Regions from separate parts of the Micromonospora sp. NPDC049204 genome, predicted to be linked through region 2. Evidence: predicted binding sites of a transcription regulator. Region 2 holds the regulator's gene; the other holds the start of a gene.
The links. Region 2 encodes HrcA, which represses chaperone genes, less so after heat shock. Its sites were predicted from a motif close to GGTTNGCACNCTCNNNNNGAGNGTGCNAACC; they were not measured.

Region 1: the regulator HrcA is predicted to act here: its motif matches at 7,799-7,829, upstream of groES (co-chaperone GroES).

What each region holds. Positions count from the first base shown of each region.
Region 1 is NZ_JBEZDC010000017.1:2,019-12,850, reverse strand. Features, by position in the region: gene AB0A90_RS27070 (hypothetical protein) at 1-129, shown strand, start outside; gene AB0A90_RS27065 (DUF4142 domain-containing protein) at 153-893, opposite strand; gene AB0A90_RS27060 (DUF1707 domain-containing protein) at 1,034-1,339, opposite strand; gene AB0A90_RS27055 (ROK family protein) at 1,359-2,540, opposite strand; gene AB0A90_RS27050 (ABC transporter permease) at 2,563-3,825, opposite strand; gene AB0A90_RS27045 (ATP-binding cassette domain-containing protein) at 3,822-4,640, opposite strand; gene AB0A90_RS27040 (substrate-binding domain-containing protein) at 4,752-5,837, opposite strand; gene ybaK (Cys-tRNA(Pro) deacylase) at 6,018-6,497, opposite strand; gene AB0A90_RS27030 (methyltransferase domain-containing protein) at 6,508-7,704, opposite strand; gene groES (co-chaperone GroES) at 7,963-8,277, shown strand; gene groL (chaperonin GroEL) at 8,348-9,988, shown strand; gene AB0A90_RS27015 (molybdopterin-dependent oxidoreductase) at 10,114-10,832, shown strand, end outside.
Region 2 is NZ_JBEZDC010000004.1:109,464-120,295, reverse strand. Features, by position in the region: gene AB0A90_RS09665 (SDR family NAD(P)-dependent oxidoreductase) at 1-534, shown strand, start outside; gene ppk2 (polyphosphate kinase 2) at 597-1,508, shown strand; gene AB0A90_RS09655 (hemerythrin domain-containing protein) at 1,582-2,052, opposite strand; gene AB0A90_RS09650 (MFS transporter) at 2,336-3,757, opposite strand; gene wrbA (NAD(P)H:quinone oxidoreductase) at 3,784-4,410, opposite strand; gene AB0A90_RS09640 (MarR family winged helix-turn-helix transcriptional regulator) at 4,499-4,939, shown strand; gene AB0A90_RS09635 (16S rRNA (uracil(1498)-N(3))-methyltransferase) at 5,156-5,890, opposite strand; gene dnaJ (molecular chaperone DnaJ) at 5,892-7,037, opposite strand; gene hrcA (heat-inducible transcriptional repressor HrcA) at 7,113-8,135, opposite strand; gene AB0A90_RS09620 (DUF4870 domain-containing protein) at 8,302-8,952, shown strand; gene hemW (radical SAM family heme chaperone HemW) at 9,019-10,242, opposite strand; gene AB0A90_RS09610 (enoyl-CoA hydratase-related protein) at 10,262-10,832, shown strand, end outside.

The sequences.
Region 1 (10,832 bases), on a different contig from region 2:
TCCTCCACCGACCACCGGGTGGTGGTCATCTCCAAGTGGCGCAGTACCCCGCGCCCGCTGCCCGATCCGCCCGCCCTGCTGGTGGCCCGCGCTCCGCACTCCTGGGACTTCACCCAGGTCGACCGCTGACGCGAGCCACCAACGAGCGGTGCTCAGCTGCGGCGCAGCATCCGGTAGGTGGCGATTCCGCCGGTGCCCAGCGCGGCGAGGAAGACCAGCCAGACGACGGTGCTGCTGACCCCGACCTGCGGACCGGCGTTCGCGGCGGCGGCAGCCAACAGGCCGTCCTCACCGGGGGCGGGCAGCGCGGCCGGCGGCAGCTCCGGCCAGCGGACCAGCCCGGTGCTCTCCAGCATCTGCATGTGGTGCTGGACGAACGTGTTGGCGTCCTCGCAGAGCTTGCGGACGGTGGCGTCCCGGGTGCTGGCCCGGACCGCGCCGATCACCGGGAAGATCTTGCCGTGGGCGACCCGGAGCCGGGTGACGAAGATCTGGTCGAAGCGGGCGCCGGAGGCCTTCTGCATCTCGGCCAGCCAGCCCTTCTGCTCGGCTGTCGGCTCGCTGGGGATGCTCGCGCCCAACTTGTTCGCCGCGTCCACCGTGAGCTGGTCGAGCCGCTGGTGCTCGCTGGCGATGCCGGCGCCGATCTCCCGGACCTTTGCCGACTGGCCCTTCTCGGCGGCCATCTGGCCGGCGGGCATCTCCCACAGCCCGGCCAACCGGACCCCGTTGAGCAGTGTCATGTCGGCGGCGTTGAGCTGCTGACCACCGGCGGGCGCGGCAATGGCCACGCCGGGCAGGACACCGACCGCCGCGACGATCGCGATGAGCAGCAGCGCCGCTCGGTGGGTCCGGTTGCCCAGTCGGCGATGGGCGGATCTCAGCGGTGCCATGTCTGTGGGGCCTCCTCGGTCCGGACCGAAACGCGTCTGGACCGGGCAGCCAGATCCTGCCGGCTGCCCGTCCGACCACTGGTACGGACTGATCACGCGATCAGTTCATCGGAGGGCGAGGCGGATCAGCGGGAAGCGGGTCAGGCGGATCCGCGGGTGACGGCGAGGAAGCCGCCGAGCAGCAGCAGGGTGAGAGCGGCGGCGGCGAAGAGCATCAGCAGCTCCCGACGCCCCTGCCCGACGGGCTCGCTGTCGACTGTCGGGTCGGGCAGGACCGGCAGGTCGCGGGTCAGGGCGGCCAGGTCACCGAGGGTGCGCGCCGTCCACACCGCACCGCACCGATCGGAGAACTCGTCGAGGGTCAGCCGGCCCGCCGCGGTGTGCCGGTGCAGCTCGGCGACCACCCGGTTGCGGTCGTCGTCGGAAGCGCGCAGCTCGACATCCACGCTGGACAGCGTACGCGGGTCAGCCCACGTCGAGGGGATCGGCGAGGAGTCGTTCGAAGGCCAACTCGGCGGCCCCGATCAGGGGGGCGTCCTCGCCCAACTTCGGCGTACGCAACCGGACGTGCTCCAGGCAGGCGGCGAGCGCGTTGGAGTTGAGCCGGCTGCGAACCTGGGCCGCCGACGCGAGGTAGAGGTCGCGCATGGTGCCGCCGAAGATGACCATCTCCGGGTTGAAGACGTTCACCAGGTTGGCCAGCCCGAAGCCGAGCCAGTCACCGGCCTGGCGGACCGCGGTCTGGGCGCGGGCGTCACCGCGGTCGGCGGCGTCGAACACGGCCAGCAGCGCGTCGTGACCTCGGGCGTCGGAGCGTCCCGCGGCACGGAGCAGACCGTGCTCGCCGATCTCGGTCTCCCAGCAGCCCCGGGAGCCACACTCACAGGGCCTGCCGTCGAGGACCACCTTCATGTGGCCGACCTCGCCGCCGTACCCACCGTGCCCGGTCAGCCGCCGGCCACCGGCGATGATGCCGGCGCCCACGCCGACGTCGCCGTACAGATAGAGGACGTTGTCGCAGCCGGCCGCCACCCCGCGCGCGTGCTCGGCGAACGCCGCGACGTCCGCCACGTTGCCCACCGTGACCGGCACCTCGATGCCCAGCTCGGCGGCGAGCGCCGCGCCGATCGGCTCGTCCACCCAGCCGGTGGTCGGGCCGAGCCGCACCAGGCCGTCGTTGCGGCGGACCATGCCGCAGACCGCGACGCCGGCACCGACGCAGATCGCGTCGCGCGGCACCGTCTGCTGCATCTCCTTGAGCGCGCCGGCCAGCAGCGGCGCGGCCTCCGCGGCCAGCAGGCCGCGGGGCCGGTCCAGCTCCCGGCGGTCCAGGACCGCGCCACCCAGCCCGATCCGGGCCGCGCGCAACCGGTCCACCTCCACGGAGTACGCGTACGCGTACACCCGGGCCGACGCGGGCCGGACGACAAGTGACGGTCGGCCGGCCCGGCCGGTTTCCTTTGGCGCTCCCTCGCTGACCAGTCCCACTGCGGACAGGTCGGCGGTGAGCGCGCCGATGGTGCTGCGGTTGAGGCCCAGCGTGGTGGTCAGTTCGGCGCGCGTCGTCGGCCCGTGGACGTGTACGTGTCGCAGCAGGGCACCGAGGTTCTGCCGTCGCACGTCGTCCTGACTCGGTCCTGGGCGCATCGTGGTGCTACCTCCCGCGCGGTCAGCGGGTGCCGGTGGCTGCCGCGCGGCGGCGGGAGAGCGCGTCGACACTGGCGGCGAGGAGCAGCACGACGCCGGTCACCACGTACTTGACTCCCGCGCTGTAACCCATCAGGCCCATTCCGTTTTCGATGACCGCGACCACCGCGCCGCCGAGTACGGCGTCGAGGACACGGCCCTTGCCACCGAAGAGGCTGGTGCCTCCGATCACCGCCGCGCCGACCGCGTAGAGCAGTACGTTACTGCCCCCGGTGTTCGGGTCGACGGAGTTGGCCCGGCTGGCCGCCACGATGCCACCGATGGCGGCCATGGAGGAGCAGATCACGAAGACCGAGATCCGGATCCGGTCGACGCCGATACCGGCCCTGCGAGCCGCTTCCCGGTTGCCGCCCACGGCGTAGATGTGCCGGCCGTAGCTGGTGCGTTGCAGCACGAAGGTCCAGATGACCAGCAGCACCGCGATGATCGGCACCACGATCGGCACACCCTTGAGCGAGACGATCAGCACGTTGCGGCTGCGCTCGAGGTTGAGGACGTACATCGCCGTGCCGAGGATGACGGCGAGCCCGCCGATCCGCAACGCGACCACCGCGATCGGGTCGGTGGTCAGACCACGGGCCGCGCGGTTGCGGTAACGCAGCAGTTGCACCGCCGCGTAGCCGACGACCGCGAGAGCGGTGAGCGCCCAGCCCAGCGCGGGAGCGAGGTTACGGTTGGCGATGGCGACCAGCACCTCGTCGCGGACGGAGATGTTGGTGCCCTCCTGCACGAGCAGCAGCACGACGCCCTGGAAGGCGAGGAAGCCGGCGAGAGTGACCACGAAGGACGGAATGCCGATCTTCGCGACCAGCAACCCGAGCGTGGTGCCGATGACCACGCCGGTGGCGACCGCGGCGAGCACGGCGACCCACCAGGGGTAGCCGAGCACGGTGACCACGTTGGCCAGTACCGCCGCGCAGACGCCGCTGGCGAAGCCGGCGGAGAGGTCGATCTCGCCGAGCAGCAGTACGAAGACCAGGCCCATCGCGATGAGCGTGACCGCCGCGCCCTGGGTGAAGAGGTTGGCGAAGTTGCCGGCCGACAGGAACGACGACGGCCGCATGATCGCGAAGACGGTGCAGAGCACGATCAGGCCGAGCACGGCCGGTAGTGCGCCGACGTCGCCACCGCGTACCCGACTCAGGTAGTTGCGGACGTGGCCCCCGACGGTCGGCGGCGGTGTGACGGCCGCGGGGCCGTCCTTCCGCACGGCGGTGGTGGTCATCGGGCGCCTCCTGAGATCGAGTCGGCCGGCTGCGGGCCGTCGCCGTTGCTGCCCGGGTCGGTGGCGAGGCCGAGCCCGCCCGAGCGCCCGGCGGTGATCAGCTCGACCACCTGGGCATGCGTGATGTCGGTGGTCTTCACCTGGGCGACCATCTGGCCGAGGTACAGCGCGGCGATCCGGTCGGAGACGGCGAAGACGTCGTTCATGTTGTGCGAGATGAGCACCACGGCCAGGCCGTTGTCGGCGAGGCGGCGGACCAGTTCGAGCACCTGGGCGGTCTGTGCCACGCCCAGTGCGGCGGTCGGCTCGTCCAGGATGACCAGCTTGCTGTTCCACAGCACCGCCTTGGCGATGGCCACGGTCTGGCGCTGGCCGCCGGAGAGGCTCGACACGTGCTGGCGCAGTGAGGTGACGGTGCGGATGGAGAGCCCGGCCAGGGTTTCGGCGGCGAGCTGTTCCATCGTCGGCTCGTCCAGGACGATGCCGCTGCGCCGCTCGCGGCCGAGGAACATGTTCTGCACGATGTCCAGGTTGTCGCAGAGCGCGAGGTCCTGGTAGACGACCTCGATGCCGAGCGTGGCGGCGTCGCGGGGGCTGCCGATGTGCACCGGTTCACCGTTGAACAGGAACTCACCGGCGTCGGTGGGGTGGATGCCGCTGATGCACTTCACCAGGGTTGACTTGCCGGCGCCGTTGTCGCCGACCAGAGCTGTCACTTCACCCGGGTGGACGGTCAGGGCGACGTCGCGGAGCACCTGGACGGGACCGAAGCTCTTGTCGATCCCGCGGAGTTCCAGCAGGGGGGTCGCGGACACGGGGGTCTCCTTAGGGGAGGGTCGGGGCCCGTCCGGCGGGCGCCGCCCGGCACGGGAGGGTGCTCCCGTGCCGGGCGGCGATTGTCGTCCCGGCGGGTACTGCGGCGTCCGTCAGCTGATGCCGGCGTCGGCGCAGAGCGCGGCGTACGTCCCGGTGCAGAGCTGCTCCTTGGTCACGTAGCCGTCGGCGACGACGTCCTTGACGTTGTCCTTGTAGATGGCCTTCGGGGTGAGCAGCACCGAGGGGACGTCCCGGTCACCGTCCTTCACCGACTGGCCGGTGTCCTTCTTCTCGCCCTTGGCCAGTGCGATGGCCAGGTCCGCGGCGGCCTTGGCCTCTTCCCGGACGGCCTTGTAGACGGTCATGCACTGGTCACCGGCGAGGATGTTCTGCAGGCCCTCGACGCTGGCGTCCTGGCCGGTCACCGGCACCTTGCCGTTGATCTTGTTCTTCTTCAGGATCGAGATGGCGGCGTTGCCGAGAGTGTCGTTGGCGGCCAGCACGCCGTCGATCTTGCCCTTGGTCGCGGTGAGCTGCTGCTCGAAGATGGTCGCGGCGGTGGGGCCGTCCCAGCCCGGCACGGCGTCGTCCGGGCCCTTGGTGTATTCCTTCGAGTCGAACTTCGGCTTGAGCACCGAGTCGTAGCCGGCCTTGAACAGGGTGGCGTTGTTGTCGGTGGGGGAGCCGTTCAGGTACGCCACGACCGGGTTCTTGGCACCCTTGTCGGTCAGGCACTTCGCCAGGCCCTCGCCCTGGAGCTTGCCGACGGTCTCGTTGTCGAAGCTGACGTAGTACTGGGCGGAGCCGCCGAGGGTGAGCCGGTCGTAGTCGATGGTGGCGACGCCCTGCGACTTGGCCTTGTCGAGCACGGCCTTGCCGGTGCCGGAGTCCAGGTTGACGATCATGAGGGCGGTGACGCCACTGGTGATCATCTGGTCGGCGATGGTCTGGAAGGCGGCCTTGTCGTTCTGGGCGTTTTGAATGTCGTACTGGACGCCGGCGGTCTTGAACGCCTCTTCCAGGAATCGACGGTCCGCAGTCTCCCACCGTGGCGAGGACTTGCTGTCCGGGAGGATCACGCCGATCTTGGGAGTCTTTGCGGAGGCGGCCTTGTCGCCGGAGTCGTCGCCACAGGCGGTCAAGCCGCCGGTCGTGAGCAGGCCCACGGCGGCGATGGTGAGGATCCCCTTACGCATGTGCAGGGTCCTTTCGGGGGTGGGGGAGGTGTTGTTTTTGTTGTGTCCGGCAACGTATTGCGCGTCACACCGCCTCCACAAGACCGCGCAGGTACCCAGTTTGTTGGCAGCGATAACAATTCAGCAACGCGACTGTTACTCCACGGGTATCCCACGGTGGAGTCGACGTAACGAGAGTCGTCAGCGGGTCTGCAACGGCGCGGTGCGGGCGTCGGTGAGCGCCACCAGATCCGGCGCGGCCAGTTCGAGTTGCAGGCCGCGCCGACCAGCCGAGACGTAGATCGTCGGAAGGTCCAACGCGGATTCGTCGAGCACGGTGGGCAGTCGCTTGCGCTGCCCGAGCGGACTGATCCCACCGCGTACGTAGCCGGTGGCCCGCTCGGCGACCGCCCGGTCGGCGAGCGCCGCCCGCTTGCCACCGACCGCCGCCGCGAGCGCCTTCAGATCCAACTCGCCGGTGACCGGTACGACCGCCACGGTGAGCGCGCCGTCGACCTCGGTCACCAACGACTTGAAGACCCGCTCCGGTGCCACGCCCAGCGCCGCCGCCACCAGCGCACCGTAGTTGGGGGCGTCCGGCGACACCCGGTACGGGTGCGTGCGATGCGCGACCCCGCGCCTGACCAACAGTGCCGTCGCCGGCGTGCCCTGTCCTGCCACACCGGCGACGCTAGTCCACCGGCCGACCGATCAGCACGGTCGGCGCCCCGGCGACCCGGGTGAGTACCAGGCTCGCCGCGACGTCGCCGGTCAGCCGCAGATCCCGCCGGAGTTGCTCCGGGGTGAGCGCCGAACCCCGCTTGAGGATCTCCACCCGACCCACCCGGCGCTCGCGTAGCAGTGCCCGCAGCCGCTTGAGCGAGAACGGCAGCACGTCGGTGATCACCAGGCAGCGCGCGTACGGGGTGCGGGTCGGGCGGTCGGCGTAGAGGTAGGCGATGCTCGGGTCGCCGAGGGTGGCGTCCAGTTCGCCGGCCAGTTCGGCGACGAGGTGCGCGCGGACCACCGCCGGGTCCGGGTCGTACAGGAAGCGCCGGGGCGGCCCGACCGGCGCCTCGTCGGCACCCGAGCCGGTCAGCTGGTGGCGGCGAGCCTCGACGCCCTGCTGCCGGTAGAGCGTGGCGCGGCGGGGCACCTCCGCCAGCTCACCGCACCAGAGCGCGGCCTCGACCAGGTCGCCGTCCACGCCGACCCACTCTGCCTCCGCCCTGGCCGGGATGAGCGCGTGGTCCAGCCCCGGCGCCACCTTGACCACGGTGCGCGGCACCCGCTCGGCCAGCCCGGTCACGAAATCCCAGGGTGGCGAGTAGGCGCGCGGGTCGAAGATCCGTCGTCCGGTGCCGCTGGTGCGGCGGGCCGGGTCGCAGAAGACCCCGTCGACGCGGGAGACGTCGAACGCGGTGGCGTCACCGCACTCGACGGTGAACAGCTCGTCCAGTCCGGCCGCCGCGGCGTTTGCGGCGGCCATCGCGGCGGTCACCGGGTCGGCCTCCACGCCGTACACCCGGATGCCGGCGCGGGCGGCGGCCAGCGCGTCCGCGCCGAGGCCGCAGCCCAGGTCGGCCAGGGTGCGGACGCCGGCCGCGTGCAGCCGTGCGGCCCGGCGATCGGCGACCACCCGACGGGTGGCCTGCTCCAGCCCGGGGCGGGTGAGGAACATCCCGGCGGCGTCCGGACCGAACTTGCCGACCGCCCGGTGACGCAGCTCGGCCTGGGTGAGCGCCGCCGCGGCCAGCGTCGGCGGCACCCCGGCCGCGCGCAGGGCCGACGCCGCGGCCAGCGGATCACCGCCGGCCAGCCCGGCCGCCGCCGTGAGCGCGGCCGACCCCTCGGGGGTACGCAGCGCCGCCAGCTGATCGAGATCCACCCCGTCATTGTCCGGGTGGACCCGGAAATCGGGCTGGCGGGGCGCGACTCGCTGGCACTCTCCTTGACGGAGTGCTAGCCACGGAATAACCTGCGATTAGCACTCTCACCCTGAGGGTGCCAGCTTCCGGGTCTCACGACCCGGGTGCGCACGCCAGGCGGACCGGCACCCGCGACGACGGCCCCGCCCGGTGGCATGAGGCAGATTGACGCTGGTTGGCCCCGCCGACCAGCAACGAAACCAGTACCCCAGGAGGGTATGCCCGTGACTACCGCGACCAAGGTTGCGATCAAGCCGCTCGAGGACCGCATCGTGGTCCAGGCGAACGAGGCTGAGACCACCACGGCGTCGGGCATCGTGATCCCCGACACCGCCAAGGAGAAGCCGCAGGAGGGCACTGTCCTCGCTGTGGGTCCGGGGCGCGTCGACGACAACGGCAACCGGGTTCCGGTTGACGTGCAGGTCGGCGACACCGTCCTCTACTCGAAGTACGGCGGCACCGAGGTCAAGTACGCCGGCGAGGAGTACCTGGTGCTCTCCGCCCGCGACGTCCTCGCGGTCATCGAGAAGTAAGCAACCGATCAGTGCCACTGCCCCGGTCCGGCTCGCCGGGCCGGGGCAATGGCGCTTCGAAGGGACATTTATGGCGAAGATCCTGAGCTTCTCGGACGACGCCCGGCACCTGCTGGAGCACGGTGTCAACGCCCTCGCGGACGCGGTCAAGGTCACCCTCGGCCCGCGCGGGCGCAACGTCGTCCTGGACAAGAAATTCGGTGCGCCGACGATCACCAACGATGGTGTGACCATCGCCAAGGAGATCGAGCTCACCAACCCGTACGAGAACCTTGGCGCGCAGCTCGTCAAGGAGGTGGCGACCAAGACCAACGACGTCGCCGGTGACGGCACCACCACCGCGACCGTGCTCGCCCAGGCGATGGTTCGCGAGGGTCTGCGCAACGTGACCGCCGGCACCAACCCGGCCGGCCTCAAGCGGGGCATCGACGCGGCGGCCACCAAGGTCTCCGAGGCGCTGCTCGGCCGTGCCGCAGAGGTCACCAGCAAGGAGTCGATCGCGAACGTGGCGACGATCTCCGCGCAGGACGCCACGATCGGCGACCTGATCGCCGAGGCGATGGAGCGGGTCGGCCGCGACGGTGTCATCACCGTCGAGGAAGGCTCCATGCTCACCACCGAGCTGGACGTGACCGAGGGTCTCCAGTTCGACAAGGGCTTCATCTCGCCGAACTTCGTCACCGACCTGGAGAGCCAGGAGTCCGTCCTCGAGGACGCGTACATCCTGGTCACCACCCAGAAGATCTCGGCGATCGAGGAGCTTCTGCCGCTGCTGGAGAAGGTCCTGCAGAACAGCAAGCCCCTGCTGATCATCGCCGAGGACGTGGACGGCCAGGCGCTCTCCACCCTGGTGGTCAACTCGCTGCGCAAGACCCTCAAGGTCTGCGCGGTCAAGGCCCCGGGCTTCGGTGACCGGCGCAAGGCGATGCTCCAGGACATCGCGATCTCCACGGGCGCCGAGCTGGTCGCCCCGGAGCTGGGCTACAAGATCGACCAGGTCGGCCTGGAGGTGCTCGGCACCGCCCGGCGCGTCGTGGTCGACAAGGAGAACACCACGATCGTCGACGGCGGTGGCCAGAAGGCCGACGTCGCCGACCGGGTCTCCCAGATCCGCAAGGAGATCGAGGCCTCCGACTCCGACTGGGACCGGGAGAAGCTGGCCGAGCGGCTGGCCAAGCTCTCCGGTGGCATCGCCGTCATCAAGGCTGGCGCCGCCACCGAGGTCGAGATGAAGGAGCGCAAGCACCGCATCGAGGACGCCATCGCGGCGACCAAGGCTGCGGTCGAGGAGGGCACCGTGCCCGGCGGCGGCGCCGCCCTGGTGCAGATCCGCTCGGTCCTCGACGACGACCTGGGCTTCACCGGTGACGAGAAGGTCGGTGTCTCGGTCGTGCGCAAGGCGCTCGTCGAGCCGCTGCGCTGGATCGCCCAGAACGCCGGTCACGACGGTTACGTCGTGACGCAGAAGGTCGCCGACCTGGACTGGGGCAACGGCCTCGACGCCGCCAAGGGCGAGTACGTCGACCTGGTCAAGGCCGGCATCATCGACCCGGTGAAGGTGACCCGCAACGCGGTCACCAACGCCGCCTCGATCGCCGGTCTGCTGCTCACCACGGAGAGCCTCGTGGTGGAGAAGCCGGAGCAGGCCGAGCCGGCCGCCGGCGGCGGCCACGGCCACGGTCACGGCCACCAGCACGGCCCGGGCTTCTGACCCGGTAGCGACACCTGTCGCGGGGCGCACCGTCGTACGGCGGTGCGCCCCGTTCGTCTGCTCAGGTCATTACCGAACGCTGACGTTGCTGGCTACCGGGCCGGATGATCACGCACACTGGGCCGATGAGCACCACGTCGCGGCGGTACGCCGCGCTGGCTGGAGTAACCGCCGCCGCCGTCGCGATCGGAATCGCCGAACCGGTGGCAGTGCTGACCGGCCCCCGGTCGGCGCCCCTGGTCGCGGTCGGCGGGGTGGTCGTCGACGCCGTTCCCGAGTCGCTGAAGCAACTCGCCATCGACCTTTTCGGCACCGCTGACAAGATCGCACTGCTGGTCGGCACCGGCCTGCTGCTCGCAGCGTTCGCCGCACTGTTCGGCATGCTGGCGATCCGGCGACTGGCATTCGGACTTGCCGGCATCGCCGCGTTCGGTGTCATCGGCGTGGCCGCCGCCGTGACCCGCTCCGGTGCCGACGCGGCCGATGCGCTGCCGTCGCTTGTCGGTGCCGGGCTCGGCGCCCTGGTGCTCTGGTTGTTCATCGCCGGCCCGTTCGAGCTGGACCCCTGGCCCTGGTCACCACCCACACCGACCGTGCCGCCTGCCGCGCCGGTGTCGCCCGCCGCGCCGGTGCCTCCGGGCGGGCAATCCGTATCGGCGAAGGAGCCGGTCGGGCCTGCCGACGTGGACCCGGACTCGCGGCGACGGTTCCTCGCCGGGAGCGGGGCGCTGCTCGGCACGGCCGTGGTGGCCGGTCTCGGTGGGCGCTGGCTTGCCGGGCGGCGCGGGGTGTCCGCCGCCCGGGAGGCGATCCGACTGCCCGCGCCCGTGGCCCCCGCACCGGC
Region 2 (10,832 bases):
CTCGGCGGGCTGGACGTGCTCGTCAACAACGCCGGGACGTACGGCGACCGGGACGATCCGCACCCGATCTTCGGCGCCTCCTACGAGCAGTGGCAGCAACGCTGGCAGCTGGTGCTCGCGACCAACCTGACCGGCGCCGGCAACGTCACCTGGTGCGCGGCCCAGCACATGCGGGAGCGCGGCGGTCGGATCGTCAACGTCTCGTCCCGGGGCGCGTTCCGCGGCGAGCCGGACCAGCCGGCGTACGGCGCCAGCAAGGCGGGGCTGAACGCGCTGGGCCAGTCCCTCGCGGTGGCGCTCGCGCCGTACGGCATCACGGTCGCCACGGTCGCGCCGGGCTTCGTGGCGACCGACATGACCACCGAGCACCTGCGCGGCGAGCAGGGCGCCGCCATCCGGGCGCAGAGCCCGTTCGACCGGGTGGCCGAGCCTGCGGAGATCGCCGCCGCGGTGCACTGGCTGGCCTCGCCGCAGGCCGAGTGGGCCTCCGGCACGATCGTCGACCTCAACGGCGCCTCCTACCTGCGCAGCTGAGATCGGCAGATCACCCAGCAGGGAAGGTGGTTCGCGGCACGAGGCGGGTAAGTCTCACCGACATGGCCGACTCCGCGCTGCTGGACCTCACCGCCGACTACCGGGTGGCCGATGGCCACGACGACGACCCCGTCCTGCTCCGCCCCGACGGCACCCCCGTCGAGACCTGGCGCGAGGACTATCCGTACGACGAGCGGATGGACCGCGACGAGTACGACCGCGACAAGCGACTGCTCCAGATCGAGCTGCTCAAGCTCCAGGACTGGATCAAGGAGTCCGGTGAGCGCCTGGTGATCCTCTTCGAGGGTCGGGACGCCGCCGGCAAGGGCGGCACCATCAAACGCTTCATGGAGCACCTCAACCCGCGAGGCGCGTCGGTGGTGGCGCTGGCCAAGCCGGACGAGCGGGAAGCCGCCCAGTGGTACTTCCAGCGGTGGCTGGCACATCTGCCGGCCGCCGGCGAGATCGTGCTGTTCGACCGATCCTGGTACAACCGGGCCGGCGTCGAGCGGGTGATGGGCTTCTGCTCCCGCAAGGAGTACCTGGAGTTCCTGCGGCAGGCCCCGGAGCTGGAGCGGATGCTGGTGCGCTCAGGCATCCGGTTGGTCAAGTTCTGGTTCTCCGTGTCCCAGAACGAGCAGCGCACCCGGTTCGCGATCCGCCAGGTGGACCCGGTGCGCCAGTGGAAGCTGTCCCCGATGGACATCGCGTCACTGGACCGGTGGGACGAGTACACCGAGGCCAAGGAGGCCATGTTCTTCTGGACCGACACGGCCGACGCGCCGTGGACGGTGGTGAAGAGCAACGACAAGAAGCGCGCCCGGCTCGAGGCCATGCGGCACGTGCTGCACCGTTTCGACTACGCCGGCAAGGACTCCGAGGTGGTCGGCACTCCCGATCCGCAGATCATCGGGCCGGCCGGGCTGGACCTGACGCCGGAGGAAGAGGTCGTGCCGGTGTTCCCCCGCCCCTGAGGGCATGGTTCCTCGTCTTTGAACGTTGGTCGTGTAATCCGTCGGTGGCGCGCTATTTCGGGGGCACCATTGCTCACAGCGGGCCCAGAACCTCCTCGGGCGACGCATCCAGCGAGAGTGTCTCGAGCACGCTGAGCAGCTGACGCTCCTCGTACCGAAAATGGCTCTCCATAATGGCTGCGGCGCCCTCGAGGTGACGACCCAACTCGGCAACCGGTGCGGCCCGATCGACCGCGGCCCGCAGTACGCCGAGTAGGTGCGCGATCATCGAGTGGTCCTGGGTGAGGTTGCGGAGCACGGGCTCCAACTCGGGATGAGCCGCCTTGATCGCCGGAAATAGGCGGTGGTCCTCGGCCCTGTGATGTCCGTCGAGGGCAGCGCAGAAGCCGTGGCAGTACAGCAGCAGCTCACGTGTGGCCGCCTCCGCGGAGCGACCTTCGGCAACTGCGGTGCGAGTGAGGTCAAGTGCTTCGCGCAGGCGCACATGCACTTCGCGAAGCTCGCGGCTCCAGGCGATCAGCCTGGTCGTCTCGCGCTCAGTCACGCGAAGACGAAGGATGGGACGTCAACGTCGTCGGTCTCCCTCGGTCGGGCGCCTCCATGCCTGCCACGGTCTGCCACCGGCACGCGACGCTGGTCGAAACTAAACCCATTGAGATCAGCTGATCCTCGGTAGCGAACCTGAGTCATGTTCTGTGCTCTCGTGTCGAGGATAGTAAGTCCGCAGCATGGACGGGAGCGCTGCGTTGCCGCGGGGACCACTGAGCCGGGATTGACACGCCCGGGTGGCAACCGCGTGGGCGGCGGGCATCATGTGGCGTTGTGGGTCAGGTCCGCCGCCGCGTGGGGAGCAACGGGCTGACTGCGGCAATCGTCAGGGCGACTCCGGCCGCTATACCGAAAACCAGTGCGTATCCAGAGGCCAGTGCGTCGGGCGGGGCGCTCGCGCTGTCGTTCGCGGCGGCGCGGGTGGCGGCCGCGGTCGCGTACACCGCAAGTGCGATCGAGCCACCAACCTGGCTGGCGGTGTTGGCCAGGCCGCCGACGATGCCGGCGTCACCCGACGAGACGTCGGCGGTCGCTGAGGCCATCAGGGTCGGGAAGACCAGGCCGATGCCGATCGCGACGAGCAGCGTCGGCCCGAGCACTCCGGCGGCGTAGTGACTGTCGGCGTCGGCTTGGGAGAGCCAGGCGAAGCCGGCCACGAAGCATGCGCACCCAGTCAAGATGAGCGCGCGGGCACCGCTCCGGAGAAACCAGCCGGTGGCGAAGCGGGCGACCACTACGAACATGACTGCGGCGGGGGTCTGTCCGAGCCCGGCGTCCAATGCGCTGTACTGCAGCACGTTCTGCATGAACAGCGAGGAGAAGAACCACATCGCGATGGCGATGCCGCCGAACAGCAGAAGCATCGCGTTGCTGACGGCTACGTTGCGGTTCCTGAACAGCCGCAGTGGCATCATCGGGGCCGCGACGCGCTTCTCGACCACCAGGAACACGGCGAGCAGGACCACGCCGGCCAGGATCGGCGGCATCACCCGCGGGGAGCCCCACGCGTGATCGGCGGCCTGCATGACGCCGTAGATCAGCGACGCCAGGCCGGCCGTGCCCGTGATCGCGCCGAGCAGGTCGAGCGATTCGCGCCGGAGCGCCGGTGCCGCGGTCAGCGATGTGGCCACCAGGAGCAGCACGATGCCAATCGGCACGTTGATCAGGAACACCCACCGCCAGGAGAGCCCGGAGGTCAGCACGCCGCCGGCGACCGCGCCGACCATGCCGCCGACGCCGCCCGCCGAGGACCACGCACCGAAGGCCCGAGCGCGCTCCTTCCCTTCGGGAAAGCGCGTGTTGATCACTGCGAGGGTGGCCGGTGCCAGCATGGCGCCGCCCAGGCCCTGAGCGACCCGGGCACCGACAAGCAGCTCTGGCGTGTGGGCCAGGCCGGCGGCCAGGCTGGCCAGCGAGAACAGGCCGAGGCCGGCCACCAACATCCGGCGGTGCCCGAACAGGTCCGCCGCACGGCCGCCCAGCAGCATGAACCCGGCGAACGTCAGAACATAGCCATTGACCACCCAGGCCAGCCCGGTGTCGGTGAACCCCAGGTCACGCTGTACGGAAGGCAGGGCGACGTTGACGATCGACACGTCCAGCACGACCATGAACTGGCAGGCGCAGGCCAGCGCGAGGACCAGCCAGGCAGGCCCGGCGTACAGCTTGGTCCCCGGATTCTCGGTACGGATACTCGTCATCTTTTCCTCCGAAGCAGGGTGACTGCTCACGCCGCTGCGGAGCGGCTCGGGACGAGGACGTCGCCGCTAAGCCGGGCGGCGAAATTGGCCAGACGCTGCCCCTGGTAGCGAGCGGCCCCGAGAGCCGCGGCGTCGGCACCCTCGCCGCCGGTCGCGACGGTGCCGTAGGGGTTGCCGCCGGCCGCGTAGACGGTGGCGTCGGTGAAGCCGGGCGGGATGATGACCGAGCCCCAGTGGTAGAAGACGTTGCCGAGCGCGAGGATGGTGGCTTCGCTGCCACCGTGCCGGTTATAGGCCGAGGTGAAAGCCGTGACCGCCTTGTCGGCCAGCACGCCCTCACGCCACAGGCCGCCGGCCTGGTCGATGAACTGCTTGAGCTGCGCCGCCGGCGTGCCGAAGCGGGTCGGCGTGCCGAACGCGAACGCATCAGCCCAGGCGAGGTCGTCGAGCTCGGCCACGGGCACCGACTTGGTGGCGTCGGCGTGCCGGCGCCACAGCGGATTCTGATCGATCGCCTCATTCGGCGCGAGCTCGGCCGCCCGGCGCAGGCGCACCTCCGCGCCGGTGGTCATGGCCCCGTCGGCAACGGCCTGCGCGAGGGCATGCACGGTACCGGTAGAGCTGTAGTAGATGACTGCGACCTTCACCGTCACGTTGACTCCTTGGTAGCGTTAGTTATGCGCTTAATCATTAGGCGGATAATGTTATGCGCATAACTAACGCCGCTGTCAAGGAGGTTCCGTGGATTACGAGTACGCCGACGCCCTGAACCAGGCGATCCGCCTGCTCAGCCTGCGTCACCGGGCCAGGGCGGCGCACCTGCTCGCCTCGCTCGGCCTGCACGTCGGCCAGGAGGCTCTGTTGCTGGAACTCGACCGGAGTGGCCCTCGCATCCAAGCGCAGCTCAGCGAGGCGCTGGGTTGTGAACCACCCAGCGTCACGCTGATGACCCGGAAGCTGGAGGCCTCCGGCCACATCAAGCGCACACCCGATCCGGCCGACAAGCGCGCCACCGTCGTCGCGCTCACCGCCAGCGGCAAGGCGCTGGTCGGGCAGATCCAGCAGCTTTGGCTCACCCTTGCGGAGGAGACGATCCGCGACCTGCCCGCCGAGATGCTCGAGCAACTGCCCGGCATCCTGCACACGATGTCCACCAACGTCAGCGGCAAGCTGCCCGCTTGACCGTCACGCCGTGCGAGAGTCCGGCGTGCCGCGGTCGGCGCCTGGCGCACGTCATCGCTGCCGTACAGCGGCGCTGGACCACGACTCCGGTATCCGGATCTGGAGCCGAGCGCGCGGAGACACGGTCGCGCGTCGTTCCCTGTTCGCCATGACCGCCGACCTGGGGGTGGCCGGCACTGACCGTCACAAGCAGGCCGGCGCGACCGCAGGAGCGGGTTACCAGCGACCGAGGCGGGTGGCCAGCACGCTGAGCGCCGCCACGCCGGCCGTCGAGGTACGCAGCACGGCCGGGCCGAGCCGCACGACTCGCCCGCCCGCCTCCCGGAGGGCCGTCAGCTCGGCCGGAGCGATGCCACCCTCGGGGCCGACGACCAGGACGATCTCACCGCTGGGCGGCAGCTCGGCGGTGCTGAGCCGCTCCTCGGCCTCCTCGTGCAGCACGAACCCGGCGGCAGCACCGGCGATCCGGCGGGCGACGGTGGCGGTGGACTCGTCGGGCGCGCCGGCCACCACGGGCAACCACGGGCGGCGGGCCTGCTTGGCGGCCTCCCGAGCGGTGGCCACCCACTTCTCCCGCGCCCGTACGCCCCGGTCGCCGCGCCACTGGGTGACCGAGCGGGACGCCGCCCAGGGCACGATCTCGTCCACCCCGACCTCGGTCATCGCCTGCACCGCCAGCTCACCCCGGTCGCCCTTGGCGATGCCCTGCACCACCACGATCCGGGGGACCGGCGCGTCCGCGTACCCCCGGGAGGTGATGGCGACCTCCAGGCTGCCCCGGCCGACGGCGGTGACCACGGCGGCGGCCGTGCCGCCCCGACCGTCGGCGAGCAGCAGTTCCTCGCCGACCCGCAGCCGCTGCACGGTGGCGGCGTGGTGCCCCTCCGGGCCGTCCAGGGTCAACGCGTCACCGGTGGGCAGCGCCTCGACCAGGAACAGCGGCGCGGACACCTCAGGCGTGCCCGTTGAACGCGTCGCGCATCCGCGAGAAGAAGCCGCCCTGCTTGGATAACTCGGCGACCTCCTCACCACGGGTCTTGGCGAAGTCGCGCAGCATCTTCTCCTGGTCGGGGTCGAGCTTGGTCGGGGTTCGCACGTCGAGGTGCACGTAGAGGTCGCCTCGGCCGGTGCCGCGCAGATGTGGCACGCCCCGGGCGCGCAGTCGCAGCGTGCTGGCCGGTTGGGTGCCGGCCTTGACGTCGACCGTCTCCTCGCTGTCCAGCGTCTTGATGGTCAGGCGGGTGCCGAGCGCCGCAGCGGTCATCGGCACGGTGACCCGGCAGTGCAGGTCGTCGCCCTTGCGGGAGTAGACGTCGTGCGGACGCTCGTGGATCTCCACGTAGAGGTCACCGGCGGTGCCGCCGCCCGGGCCGACCTCGCCCTGCTGGGCCAGCCGGATCCGCATGCCGTCCTCGACACCGGCCGGGATCTTGACGGTCAGCGAACGACGGGTGCGCACCCGGCCGTCGCCGGCGCAGGTGGGGCAGGGGTGCGGGATGGTGGTGCCGTAGCCCTGGCACACCGTGCACGGCCGGGCGGAGACCACCTGGCCGAGGAAGGTGCGCTGCACCGACTGCACCTCACCCCGGCCGGCGCACGCCTCACAGGTCGCCAGGTGGGTGCCGGCGGCCGTGCCGGCGCCGGAGCAGGTGGTGCAGAGCACAGCGGTGTCGACGGTGATCGGGGCCTCGACGCCGAACGCCGTCTCGTGCAGGTCCAGTTCGAGGCGCAGGATCGCGTCGGCACCCGGGCGGGTCCGGGGACGGGGACCGCGCGCCCCACCGGCCGCGCCACCGAAGAACGCGTCCATGATGTCCTGGAAACCGACGAACGGACCGGCACCACCGGGGCCACCCGGGCCGCCGGCGCCACCGCCGCCCGGGGCGAGCGGGTCGCCACCCAGGTCGACGATCTGCCGCTTCCGGTCGTCCGAGAGGACCTCGTACGCGGCGTTGATGTCCTTGAACTTCTCCTGAGCCTCCGGGTCCGGATTGACGTCCGGGTGGAACTGGCGCGCCAACTTGCGGTAGGCGCGCTTGATCTCGTCATCGGAGGCTTCCCGGCTCACACCGAGAATGCCGTAGTAGTCCCTGGCCACTGCGTTCCGTGTCCTCATGTTCGTCTCGCGTTGTGCCGGTCGGCGGCCGCAGCCGGCCGCATCGGCCCTGACCAATCAGTTCTGGGCCAGCAACTCGCCCACGTAGCGTGCCACGGCGCGCACCGTGGCGATATTGCCGGGGTAGTCCATCCGGGTGGGACCCAGCACCCCGAGGCCGCCGACGATCGTGGCGCCCGGGCCGTACCCGGTGCTGACCACCGAGGCGGCCCGCAGGTTGTCGAACTCGTTCTCGTCACCGATCAGCACCCGGGTCGTGCTCGGCTCGGTCTCACCGATGAGCTTGAGGAGCACGACCTCCTCCTCCAGCGCCTCCAGGATCGGCCGTAGCGAACCCTGGAAGTCGAGCAGGCCGCCGCGGGTGAGGTTGGCGGTGCCGGCCAGCGCGATGCGTTCCTCGTGCCGCTCGACAAGCGTCTCCAGGAGCACCGTGGAGAGCGTGGTCATCGCCGGACGCAGCTCGGACGGCGCCTCCTCGACGAGCGCCTGCACCAACGGTGGCGTGTCGGACAGCCGCGCGCCGGCGAGCTTCTCGTTGACCAGCCGGCGCAGATCGGTGACGTTGTCGGCGGGCACCGGCCCGGGCAACTCCACCAGCCGCTGCTCCACGCGCCCGGTGTCGGCGATCATGACGAGCATCAGCCGGGTGGTGGAGATCGGCACCAGCTCCAGGTGCCGAACCGAGGAGCGGGCCAGGCTCGGATACTGCACGACGGCCACCTGCCGGGTCAGCTGGGCGAGCAGCCGGACTGTGCGGTGCACCACGTCGTCGAGGTCGACCGCGCCGACCAGGAAGCGCTCGATCGCCCGACGTTCCGCCGGGCTGAGCGGCTTGACCCGGGACAACCGGTCGACGAAGAGTCGATAGCCGCGGTCGGTGGGCACCCGGCCGGCACTTGTGTGCGGCTGCCGGATGTAGCCCTCCTCCTCCAGCACGGCCATGTCGTTGCGGACCGTGGCCGGGGAGACCCCGAGTTGGTGCCGCTCGACCAGCGCCTTGCTGCCGACGGGCTCCTGGGTGGAGACGTAGTCCTCGACGATCGCGCGGAGCACAGCGAGTTTCCGGTCGTCGAGACCCATCCTCCGCACCTCCTGTCGCACGTCGGCCGCCGGCGCCGTGGCCCCGGTCGGGCCGCCCTGGCACTCGACTGTAACGAGTGCCAGTCTACGTCGGCGTACCCGCCAGCGCGATGATCAACGGCCGCCCACTGGTGCGGCGTTGCCACGGACCCCTACCGTGACACCCATGACTGAACCTCCTCGCCCTCCCGGCGCGGGTGACCCCGGCAACTACCCGCCGGAGCCGACCTCTCCCAGCTCGTACCCGTCGGCTGAGCCACCCACCGCACCACTGTCCGGGGCGCCTGGCCCGGGCGGCTATCCCCCGGCCGGTGGCTATCCGCCGCCCACCGGTGACCAACCGTCGTCGGGCGGCTACCCCCCGGCTGGTGGCTACCCGCCGCCCGGAGGCTATCCGCCGGCCGGCGGTTACCCGCCGCCCGGTGGCGGATATCCGACCGGCGGCGCCTACGGCGGCCCCGGTGGCGGTTTCGCCAGCAACGAGGACAAGACCTGGGCGCTCGTCGCGCACTTCGGCGGTGCCGCCGGGATGATCCTCAGCGGCGGGGTGCTGGGCTGGATCGCGCCGCTGGTGGCGCTGCTGGCCCGGGGAAACCAGTCCCCGACGGTGCGGTCGCACGCCGCGGCGGCGCTGAACTTCCAGCTCATCTGGTCGGTCGTCGGCCTGGTCGGCTGGGTGCTGTCCTGCATCCTGATCGGCTTCATCGGGGTCGGGGCGGCCATCATTCTCGGCGCTGTGTTCGGCATCATCGCCGGCATCAAGGCCAACGAGGGCCAGCTCTACCGCTACCCGCTCTCGGCCAGCTTCATCAAGTGACCCGCTCCGGCCGCTCCCCCGGCCGGTCGGTGCCCCGCTGCCCCGGTCCGGGGCGGCGGGGCTGGCTCAGGGCAGCAGGTCGCGCACGACCGCGTCGGCGAGCAGCCGCCCGCGCAGGGTGAGCACCGCCCGACCGGCCTTGTACTCGTCGGCGGCCAGCAGGCCGCCGGCCAGCGCCCGCTCGGCGCCGGCCCGCCCGGTGGCGTCGAGCACCGCCAGCGGCAGGCCGCTGGCGAGCCGCAGCCGGAGCATCACGTCCTCCATGTGCGCCTCGTCGGCCGTGAGCACCTCCCGGGCCAGGCCGGGAGACGTGCCCGCAGCCAGCCGCTGGGCGTACGCCGTGGGGTGTTTGACGTTCCACCAGCGCACCCCGCCGACGTGGCTGTGCGCCCCCGGCCCCAGCCCCCACCAGTCCGCGCCGGTCCAGTAGAGCAGGTTGTGCCGGCACCGGGCGTCGTCGGTGCGCGCCCAGTTGGAGACCTCGTACCAGGAGAGCCCGGCCGCGTCGAGCGCGGCCTCCGCGGCCAGGTAGCGGTCCGCGGCCACGTCGTCACTGGGGTACGCCAGCTCGCCGCGCCGCATCCGGGCCGCGAGCCGGGTGCCGTCCTCGACGATCAGGGCGTACGCGCTGACGTGGTCCACTCCGGCGGCCACGACCTGCTCCAGTGAGGCGGCGAAGTCCTCGGGCCGCTCCCCCGGGGTCCCGTAGATCAGGTCCAGGTTGACGTGCTCGAATCCGGCGTCGCGGGCCTCCAGGGCGGCGGCGGTGGCGCGGCCGGCGCTGTGTCTGCGGTCCAGGATCGCCAGCACCCCCGGGGAGGCGGACTGCATGCCCAGCGAGATCCGGGTGTAGCCGGCGGACCGCAGCAGCTTCAACGATTCCGGGGTCACCGACTCCGGGTTGGCCTCGGTGGTCACCTCGACGTCGGCGGCCAGCCCCCAGGTGCGGTCGATGCCGTCGAGGATGCGGGCCAGGTCGTCGGCGGGGAGCAGGGTGGGTGTGCCGCCGCCCACGAAGACGGTGTCGACCCGGGGCGGCGGGTTGTCGCCGAGCACCCGGGCGGCGAGCGCCAGCTCGGCCAGGACGGTGTCGGCGTACCCCTCGCGGCTGGCACCGCCACCCAGCTCGGACGCCGTGTAGGTGTTGAAGTCGCAGTAGCCGCAGCGGCTGGCGCAGAACGGCACGTGCACGTAGACGCCGAAGCCGCGCGCGCCGACCGCCGTGGTGGCGGTGGCGGGCAGCGATCCGTCGACGGGGACGGTCTCACCATCTGGAAGGACGCCGGGCATGGCCACTAGTGTGCCCGGCATGACCTCTCCCGACGTCCTCGTGCGGGTCGCCACGGCCCGTGGGGTGACCACCCTCACCCTGGACAGCCCGCGCAACCGCAACGCGCTGTCCACCGCCCTGATGACCCAGTTGCTGGCCGGGCTGGGCGACGCGGTCGCCGACGAGACGGTCCGGGTGATCGTGCTGGACCACACCGGCCCGGTCTTCTGCTCGGGCGCGGATCTGAAGGAGACCGCCGCGGCGTACGCCAGTGGGACGGTGCCCGCCGGGATGCTGGGCGACGTGCTCGCGGCGCTCTGGGAGTGCCCGAAGCCGGTGCTGGCCCGGGTGGGCGGGCCGGCGCGAGCCGGTGGGCTGGGCCTGATCGCCGCCGCCGACCTGGCGGTCTGCGCCGACGAGGCGACGTTCGCGTTCACCGAGGTGCGGATCGGGGTGATCCCGGCGGTGATCTCGGCGACCGTACTGCCTCGGCTGCAGGCCCGGGCCGCCGCCGAGCTGTATCTGACCGGAGACACCTTTGACGGCCGGCGGGCCGCCGAGATCGGACTGGTCACGGCCAGCGTGCCGGCGGACGGCCTGGACGACGCGG